3 regions of the Microbulbifer variabilis genome follow, and region 3 is predicted to be linked to each of the others. Evidence: predicted binding sites of a transcription regulator. Region 3 holds the regulator's gene; each other region holds the start of a gene.
What was found. The regulator sigma-54, encoded in region 3, starts transcription at its own class of promoters, with help from an activator protein. The targets are predictions, from matches to a motif close to TGGCACANNNNTTGCNNT.

Region 1: nirB (nitrite reductase large subunit NirB) is a predicted target of sigma-54. The motif match lies at 1,331-1,348, and genes of this name have one in related genera.
Region 2: glnA (glutamate--ammonia ligase) is a predicted target of sigma-54. The motif match lies at 1,583-1,600, and genes of this name have one in related genera.

The regions. Positions count from the first base shown of each region.
Region 1 covers NZ_CP092418.1:3,895,215-3,898,367, reverse strand. Annotated here, with positions in the region: gene nirB (nitrite reductase large subunit NirB) at 1-1,291, opposite strand, end outside; gene MJO52_RS17300 (bifunctional protein-serine/threonine kinase/phosphatase) at 1,624-3,153, opposite strand, start outside.
Region 2 covers NZ_CP092418.1:4,586,859-4,590,011, forward strand. Annotated here, with positions in the region: gene glnA (glutamate--ammonia ligase) at 98-1,504, opposite strand; gene thiI (tRNA uracil 4-sulfurtransferase ThiI) at 1,824-3,153, shown strand, end outside.
Region 3 covers NZ_CP092418.1:3,632,115-3,635,267, reverse strand. Annotated here, with positions in the region: gene rapZ (RNase adapter RapZ) at 1-182, opposite strand, end outside; gene ptsN (PTS IIA-like nitrogen regulatory protein PtsN) at 310-771, opposite strand; gene hpf (ribosome hibernation-promoting factor, HPF/YfiA family) at 775-1,065, opposite strand; gene MJO52_RS16140 (RNA polymerase factor sigma-54) at 1,247-2,692, opposite strand; gene lptB (LPS export ABC transporter ATP-binding protein) at 2,886-3,153, opposite strand, start outside.

The DNA of each region.
Region 1 (3,153 bases), 260 kb from region 3:
CGTTATAACAGGAGCACACGGTAGCATTAGTGGGGAGAGCGGAAGCACCAAGGAGTGATTCTGCTCCGTCAGTTGAGGGAAGAATCAGTTGTTCCGGGTGCTCTGGCAGGTCGATATCATTGAGATGATATTGCAGAAGAGTATCGTAATCCCCAGTATCACCAACCAGTACAGCGCCGAGCAGTTTCTGGCCTGTAGCATCGGTTATCATACGCTTGTACACGCCGCTCTGCTCATCGACAAAAGTAATTGCTGCAGCGCCTTCGCTGCGGCCGTGAGCATCGCCAATAGAGCCAACCTGCACACCGAGAAGTTTTAATTTAGTGCTCATATCGGCACCATTAAAAAACGTCTCCATACCGGTGAGCTGTGCGACGGTGGTGCGAGCCATACTGTAGCCTGGAGCCACCAGGCCAAAAATTTGCCCCTCATAGAGAGCGCACTCACCGATGGCAAAAATGTTGGGGTCTGATGTACGACAGCGGTTGTCGATGACAATACCTCCTCGCTCACCGACTTGCAGCCCTGAGGATTTTGCCAGCTCATCTTGAGGGCGAATTCCTGCAGAGAACACGATCATATCGGTAATCAGTTCGTCCCCCCCTTTAAATTGCATACGCAACTGGCCGTCAGCGTCTGTAATAAGTTCGGTAGCTCGGCTGGTATGTACAGTAACGCCAAGGGTCTCGATTTTTTTTTGCAGTAAATTGGAGCCGCCCTCATCAAGCTGAGTGGACATCAGTCCTGGAGCAAATTCCACCACATGGGCGTCAAGCCCCAGGGTTTTCAAGGCGTTTGCCGCTTCCAAACCGAGCAGGCCACCACCGACAACGACGCCACTTTGCGCGTTAGACGCAGCTGTGCGAATCGCATTCAAATCTTCGATGGTGCGGTAGACAAAGCAGCGCTCGTGTTGATGCCCTGGGATGGGGGGCACAAAAGGATAGGAGCCAGTAGCGAGGACCAATTGATCATATCTATGTAAGCTTCCAGTCTGGGTGGTAACAGTTTGCTTTTCGCGATCGATGGAAGCTATCGGATTGTTGAGCTCTAGCTCAAAACCCCATTGTCGATATTGCTCAATATGACCCATAGCCAAATCTTCCGCACTGCACCCAGCGAAGTATTCGGATAGATGTACTCGATCATAAGCAGGTCTGTTTTCCGCACAAAAGACTGTGACGATAAAACCGGTGCTTTCATTTTTTTCTGCCAGCTGCTCAAGAAAGTGGTGCCCGACCATGCCGTTACCAATCACAACCAGCTTTTGCTTATTTGTCTTTTCAGTCATTGATATTCCTGCCATCTAGAAGCGATTCTCTTGGCAGGAGGGGCGAATGATATGACAAGGGCGCCTCCTCTTCTGCCGAAGAGTACAGGCGCCGTTGCCTCGAATTGGGGGATAATTTTGTTGGTCATTAAATACATTCAATCTTCATGCCAGTATTTATCCCAGGGATGGCGCCTATCCGCTCCTATTGTCCACAATTTTTGCGGTATGTTGGTGCAGAAAACCTTTTTTCTGCTCTGAATTGGTGCTTAGTTAAATTTTGTGGAATATTAAACGGGAAATGTCATCTTAAGTTACTGAGAGGCAAATGAGGGATTAACCAAGAGGGGGCTTTAGAAAACATACAGAAGGTGGGAAAGCAGTAGGATCAGCGCTATGAGCTGCCAGAATAAAATTGGATTTTTTTCCAGTAGAGGATGGTTCTGGGCAGGTTTGAAGGTTGGATTGGGATGCTGCAGGTCCTGGATAAATTCGGATAGGCTATCGTATCTTTGTTTAGGGTTGGGGGCACAGGCTTTTTGCAAGGCACTATCTATCCAGTGGGGGATATCCTTGCGGTGCACATATGCATTTGTATAACGCAATTGTTGATAACTTTTGAGGTGATAGTGCAGATTGCCGAGGCGCTCAGGGTAGGGATATTTTCCTGTGAGTAATTCATAGGCAATTACTCCGAGAGAAAAAATATCCGAACGATGGCTGGCGCTATCGCCATAAAAGAATTCAGGAGCCGCATAATTCTTACTGCCTGGAGTATCAATTTCTGTGAAATGTAATTGCTCTCTAAGGCCTGGCCCATCGACCCCTCCGAGGTCAATGATCACTAGGCGACCATTGTTGCGGATCATAATATTCTCCGGCTTCAGATCGCCGTGCACAATCTCTAATCGCTGCAGGCTGCGCAGGGCACTTACCAGCTGAGAAAGTAATTCCCTTACCTGGGATACTTCTGGCTGAGGGTTAAGTTGCATCCACTGTCGCAGCGTCTGCCCCTCAATATATTCGAGAACATGATATAGGCAAGCGCGTTCGGCTCTTGGAGCGTATAGCTTGATAACCCCTGGATGATTTATTCGCCTGCCGGTCCATTCTTCGGCGATAAAACGCTCGATATAGTTTGGATCATCGCAGTAATTTACCGATGGAGTTTTCAACGCGCGAAGCTCTCCAGTCACATGATCTTGGGCCAGATATAGGTGGCTACGTTTGCTGGCATATAGCTCCTGCAAAATAAGAAAGCCATCGAGTTTTTGTCCCGGGCTCAGATCGGGAGCGAAGGGAAGCGTTCGGCTGTGCATTGCCAATTCGTCGCATTGAGGAAAGTCCAGATTATTAACCCTGGCAACGACTGCACTCAGGTTATCTTTGGAACCTGATTTTAGGGCCGCATCAATGAGTTGTTGTGGTGTAGTTTTGTCAAACTCAGAAAGTCTTTTCTGGATAGAAGTCTCTGGCAAAAAATCGTGAATGCCATCGCTACTCAGTAAATAAATATCACCGGTTTGCAGTGCTTCACAGCGGTAGTCCACTTCAATATGGACATCCATTCCCAGGGCTCTACTGAGAAAAGTGTGCCCAGGAGACAGCTGGTGGCTGTGATCACGCGTGAGGCACTCAAGCTTGCCAGCACGCAGGCGGTAGATACGTGTATCGCCGATATGCACCATGTGGGCGCTGGTACCTTTAAAAATCAGGGCTGAGAAAGTGGTCAGCCAACCCCGCTGGATTTCCACACTGCCTCCACTTTGCCGGTATAGCCAGCTGTTGAGGGAGTGGAGTACTCGTGCAACAGCATGGCGAGTAGACCAGGTTTCCGGGGTGCTGTAATAGTCCGAGAAAAAACCGTTGATGGCTGCACGAGC
Region 2 (3,153 bases), 950 kb from region 3:
CAACCCAATCAGTTTACCTCCAATAAAAAAGCCCGCACCAGTAGGGTGCGGGCTTTTCGAGAACGACTCGACGGCATCGGCGTGATGCCGCTCGCCATTACACGGAGTAGTACATATCAAACTCGACCGGGTGCGTGGTCATGTTCAAGCGCTCTACTTCTTCGCGCTTCAGGTCGATGTAGGCATCGATGGCGTCGTCGGTGAATACACCGCCTTCGGTGAGGAAGGCACGATCCTGATCCAGAGCATCCAGGGCGCCTTCCAGGCTCGCCGCAACGGTCGGGTACTCGGCCAACTCTTCCGGAGGCAGATCGTAGAGATCCTTGTCGGCGGCATCGCCGGGGTGGATCTTGTTCTTGATACCGTCCAGGCCCGCCATCAACAGCGCAGCAAACGCCAGATAAGGGTTGGCGGTCGGATCCGGGAAGCGGGTCTCGATACGCTTGCCCTTAGGAGAGGTCACGTAAGGGATACGGATAGACGCAGAGCGATTGCGCGCGGAGTACGCCAGGATAACCGGGGCTTCGAAGCCAGGCACCAGACGCTTGTAAGAGTTGGTGGATGCGTTACAGATCGCATTCAGGGCGCGTGCGTGCTTCACAATACCGCCGATGTAGTACAGGGCAGTCTCGGACAGGCCCGCGTAGGCATCGCCGGCAAACTGGTTAACACCATCCTTAGTGAAGGACTGGTGCACGTGCATACCGGAGCCGTTATCGCCTACCAGCGGCTTGGGCATAAAGGTCGCGGTCTTGCCGTAGGCGTGGGCCACATTGTGTACGGCGTATTTGAGAATCTGCACCTCATCCGCTTTCTTGGTCAGGGTGTTGGCGGCAACGCCGATCTCACACTGGCCGGCGGTGCCCACTTCGTGGTGGTGTACTTCAACACGCAAACCCATCTGCTCCATAGCGGAACACATAGCGGCGCGCACATCGTGCAAAGAGTCAACCGGGGGCACCGGGAAGTAACCGCCTTTCACACCGGGGCGGTGACCAATATTGCCCTCACTGAAGTTATGGCCGGAAGACCAAGCCGCCTCTTCGGAGTTGATCTTGTAGAAGGCGCCACCCATTTCGGCACCCCAGGTAATATCGTCGAAGACGAAAAACTCGGGCTCTGGGCCGAACAGTGCGGTGTCACCCAGACCGGTGGACTTCAGGTATTCCTCGGCGCGCAGCGCGATAGAACGCGGGTCGCGCTCGTAGCCCTGACCAGTGATCGGGTCGACGATATTACAGCGAATAATCACGGTGCTTTCGTCGGTGAAGGGATCGAGGAAAGCGGTATCGTCATCCGGCATCAGGATCATGTCGGACTCGTTAATGCCCTTCCAGCCAGCGATAGAGGAGCCATCGAACATCTTGCCCTCTTCGAAGAACTCGTCGTCAATCTCCGACACGGGCACAGATACGTGCTGCTCTTTACCCTTGGTGTCGGTGAAGCGCAGGTCTATCCACTTAGCTTCACTCTCATTAATCAAACCGAGCGTTTTCGCTGACATTGCTGTCCTCCAGGTCTTGAAAAGTATTTGGTCGCTATGCCTATACTGCTGGCATTCGCTCTTTACCTGGCGTGAAATAAAGCAAAGAGTGTGCCAAATTAGGGCAGTGGCGTCGCAGCGGCGGCTGGTGCCGGTGCGGGCCCCAGTACTGGGCCGACTGGGGCAGGATAGATGTATTGTGGCTGTGCAGCCATAACTAAATGCACCACAATGGCACATTTATACTCCAGCTTGCTCACAAACAGTGCACAACCAACTTGCGTCCGGCTAGTTTATAATGCCGCACCTTCTATCAACATGCGGTACCCCACGGATTCCCATGCACTTTGTCGTCAAATTTTTTCCCGAGATCACCATCAAGAGCAATCCGGTGCGCAAACGTATGTCGCGCCAGCTCAAGGACAACCTACAGCGCCTGCTGCGCCAGCTGGACGACCGTATCCAGGTGCGCAAAGACTGGGAAAAGATCGATGTGATCGCCCCGGACGCCGTGGCCCACCTTGGCAGCCGCATTGAAGAGGTGCTCTCTCACACCCCCGGCATTGCCAACTTCTCTCGCGTGCGCCAGTTCCCCCTGGGCGACCTGCACGATATGTACGAGAAGACCCTGTCTGTTTGGGGCCCCGCCCTCAAGGACAAGACCTTTTGTGTGCGGGTAAAGCGCACCGGCGACCACGACTTTAAATCCCTTGATGTGGAACAGTACGTAGGCGGCGGCCTCAACAAGAATACCGGGGCGGCCGGGGTGAAACTGAAAAACCCGGATATCACAGTCAAGCTGGAGATCCGCCACGACAAACTCAACGTGATCGAGGAACAGCACCCCGGCCTCGGCGGCTTCCCCCTGGGCACCCAGGACCCGGTGCTATCGCTGGTCTCCGGCGGTTTCGATTCCACCGTGGCCAGCTACCTGACCATGAAACGCGGTATCCGCACTCACTTCCTGTTCTTCAACCTGGGCGGGCGCCAACACGAACTGGGCGTTAAGGAAGTGGCCTACTACCTGTGGAACAAATACGGCGCCTCCCATCGGGTGCGTTTTGTCACCGTGCCCTTCGACGAAGTGGTGGCAGAAATTCTCGAGCGCGTAGACGACTCCCACATGGGCGTAATTCTTAAGCGTATGATGCTGCGCGCCGCAGACGTTATCGCGAAAGAGCTGGAAGTGGATGCGGTGGTGACCGGTGAGGCCATCGCCCAGGTTTCGAGCCAGACCCTGAAAAACCTGTCAGTAATCGATAGTGTCACCAACACCCTGGTACTGCGACCGCTGATTACTACCGATAAGACCGATATTATCCGTACCTCACGGGCCATCGGCACTGAAGAGTTCGCCGCAAATATGCCGGAGTACTGCGGTGTAATTTCGGTGAAACCCACCACCCGAGCCAAGATCGAGAAAGTGGAATCCGAGGAAAACCGCTTTGACTTCACTATTCTTGACCGCGCCATCGGCAACCGATCGATTCAGAATATCGACGAGGTCATCGAAGAAGTGGACGGCGAGGCACCAGAAGTGGAAATCCGTGAGGAGGCCGGCAACGCAGTAATCATCGATATCCGCCACCCGGATGAAGAAGAAATGGACCCGCTGGAGCTAGAGGGCGTCGAAGTAGAGACGATCCCCTTCTACCGCCTCAATAACAGCT
Region 3 (3,153 bases):
GCGTCTATTCCCAGGGCAAGGGGGGTGTCCCCTTTAGTCGTTTGCTGCTCAGCCCGCTTGATGAGTTCGGGTAGTAGGCTAATCGGCAGATTGTCGATGCAGTTAAAGCCCGCATCTTCGAGCAGTTGAAGTGCGGAGCTTTTACCAGAGCCGGAGCGGCCGCTGATGATAATCAAGCGCATGGGGACCCCCTCTTTTTAGCTCTTTATACCATTTAATCGTTGATTAAATGGTGTTTATATTCCTGGCGGTAATTTATAAGTCGTGACTCTGGAATCGGATTACCAGGATATGAGCGCAAAGCTAGAATCAGGCTGCTGCGGCTGAGTCTATAGCTAGGGCATAGAGTGCGTCGCTAGTGTCAGCCTGCCTCAACTTGTCCCGGACCTGGCTGTTAGAGAAGAGCGCAGCGATTTCTGCCAGTGTATCTAGATGTTGTTGTTCCGAATCTTCAGGAACCAGCAAGACAAAGAGCAGATCGACAGGCTGTCGGTCGATAGCGTCGAAATCTATGGCGGGTTCTGTAGTGCAAAGTACGCCAATGGGGTGCTCACATCCAGGAAGACGGCAGTGGGGGATAGCCACACCTTCGCCAATTCCTGTGGAGCCTAGACGCTCGCGCGCGATCAGTTGGTTGAATATGATGTCAGAGTCATGCTGTGGATATTGTTCGGCTACAGCCTGGGCGATATTGAGCAGCAATTTCTTTTTGCTGCTCCCCGCCAGATGGCAAAGGCTGAGGCGGGGAGAGAGTAAAGCTTCCAGTGTCATAGTTCAGCGGTGGTTCTGCAACTTCTCTTTGTGTTTTTTCAGTTGGCGGTCCAGCTTGTCTGTAAGCGAATCAATGGCCGCATACATGTCCTTGTCTTCCGAACCCGCGCAAAGGTCGTGACCATTGATATGTACCCGGGCTTCGGCTTTCTGGATCAGCTTGTCTATGGATAGGATGACTTGCGCGTTGGTTATATTGTCATAATGCCTTGAGAGCTTTTCCAGCTTGTTCTCACAGTAGCTGCGCATTGGCGAGGTAACGTCGACGTGGTGACCACTAATATTGATCTGCATGGATTTCTCCTTACCAGGTGCATCACATTACGGCGAGCCTCCTTTCGGGTCGCAACCCTACTAGGAAGTGGCCCAGAATGGAAGGATACACTCAAAGTTTGGAGTTCGGTTGCGAAGGTGTAGTAATTTGTGCCAGGTTATGACTTGGCCTACCTCATGAGTCGAAACCCAAGTGGCCCCTTCAGACCAAGCGTTTTCGCTCGCTGGAGGAGGGAATTCCCATTGACTCGCGGTATTTCGCCACAGTGCGGCGGGCTACTTTAATACCTTGTTTATCGAGCTCTAGGGTAATTTTGTTATCTGAGAGCGGCTTGCGCGGGGTCTCTGCGTCAATCAGCTTGCGGATCAGTGCACGGATAGCAGTTGAAGAGGCATCCTCACCGGAGTCTGTGCTGACGTGGCTCGAAAAGAAATACTTGAGCTCAAACACGCCGCGAGGCGTGAGCATGTACTTCTGGGTGGTCACCCTAGATATGGTCGATTCATGCATGCCAATAGATTCAGCAACATCTGCCAGCACCATAGGTCGCATGGCTTCCGGACCTTCCTCAAAAAAACCTTGCTGCTTTTCGACAATACAGTTGGCTACTTTCAGTAAAGTCTCGTGGCGACTCTGCAGGCTTTTCATAAACCAGCGTGCTTCTTGCAGGTGATCCCGCAAAAAATTGTTATCTCTGGAGTTGTCGGCACGCTTGACCAGGGAGGCGTAGTGGTCATTGATACGGATCTTTGGGGTGATCTCTGCATTCAATTCTACGTGCCAGCGAAGGGTTTTGCGGGAAACGACAATATCTGGAATTACATAGTCCGGCTCTTGCCCACCATAGCTCTCTCCCGGACTGGGGTTTAAGGTCTGGATTAGGCGAATGGCCTCGCCTAGCTGGGCTTCAGTGAGTCGTGTGCGTCGACTCAACTGGCGAAAATCCCTTTTGCCAAGTAAGTCCAAGTGTTTCTCAATAATGTTTTGCGCTTGGCTTAGCCAAGGGGTATTTCGCGGCAACTGCTGCAGTTGTAATTGCAGGCATTCTTTGAGATCCCGAGCCCCGCAGCCAGCGGGATCAAACTGCTGAATAGCCTTCAGAACCGCGAGCACCTCATCTTCATCGATCGATAAAGAGGTGGCGACATCCTGCACAGAAGTACCAAGGAGGCCGCTGGGGGCTATGCCATCAATTAAGTTTTCACCGATCCATTTATCCTGCTCAGATAAGGGGGTCAAGTTCAGCTGCCAGCGTAGATGATCCTGAAGGCCGATGGAGGTGGAGTTACGCTCATAGCTGGAGGAATCTAACTCGTGGCTGCCGCTGTTATTGGTGTAGATATCATCCCAGCGCGAGTCGACGGGCAGCTCATCAGGAATTGCCTGGTCCCAGTCCCCCTCGGCCAGTTCGCGCTCTTCTACCGGCTGTGTTGTGTTTTCCGGTGTTTGTTCAGACTGTGGCTGATTTTCATCCACCTTGACGGATTGCTCTTCGCTATCCGCTTCCAGCATTGGGTTGTTGTCCAGTGCTGCCTGGACCTCCTGCTGCAGATCGAGTGTGGAGAGTTGCAGTAGGCGAATTGCTTGCTGCAACTGGGGGGTCATGGTCAGCTGTGTGCCGAGCTTGAGCTGGAGAGACTGCTTCATAGTGGAGCGCCGCAGGCCGATAAGACAGGGTGTCGATCAAATTGTCCTAAGATGGCGCAGACTACCCCTCTCTTCAATCTATTACAAGCAATAAGCGTGCCGGTCCTGGCGTGATAGCTGGTGCTATGTTTCCAGAATTATGATTATTCCCGTCATAAGTGAAGAATTTAAGGACAGAAATTGGTGGTTAGCCTCAAATAGTGAATTCGTGTCCCAAATAAACTTCGCGCACCTGTTGGTTGGCGAGAACCTCATCCGGCGTGCCTGCAGCGATGATATGACCTTCACTGACAATGTAAGCGGTCTCACAGATATCCAGCGTTTCGCGAACATTATGGTCTGTGATTAGTACGCCAATATCGCGATCACGCAGGTGGCGGATGATCTCCTTGATATCGTTCACCGATATGGGGTCTACCCCAGCAAAGGGCTCGTCCAACAGGACGAAGCCGGGGTTGGTG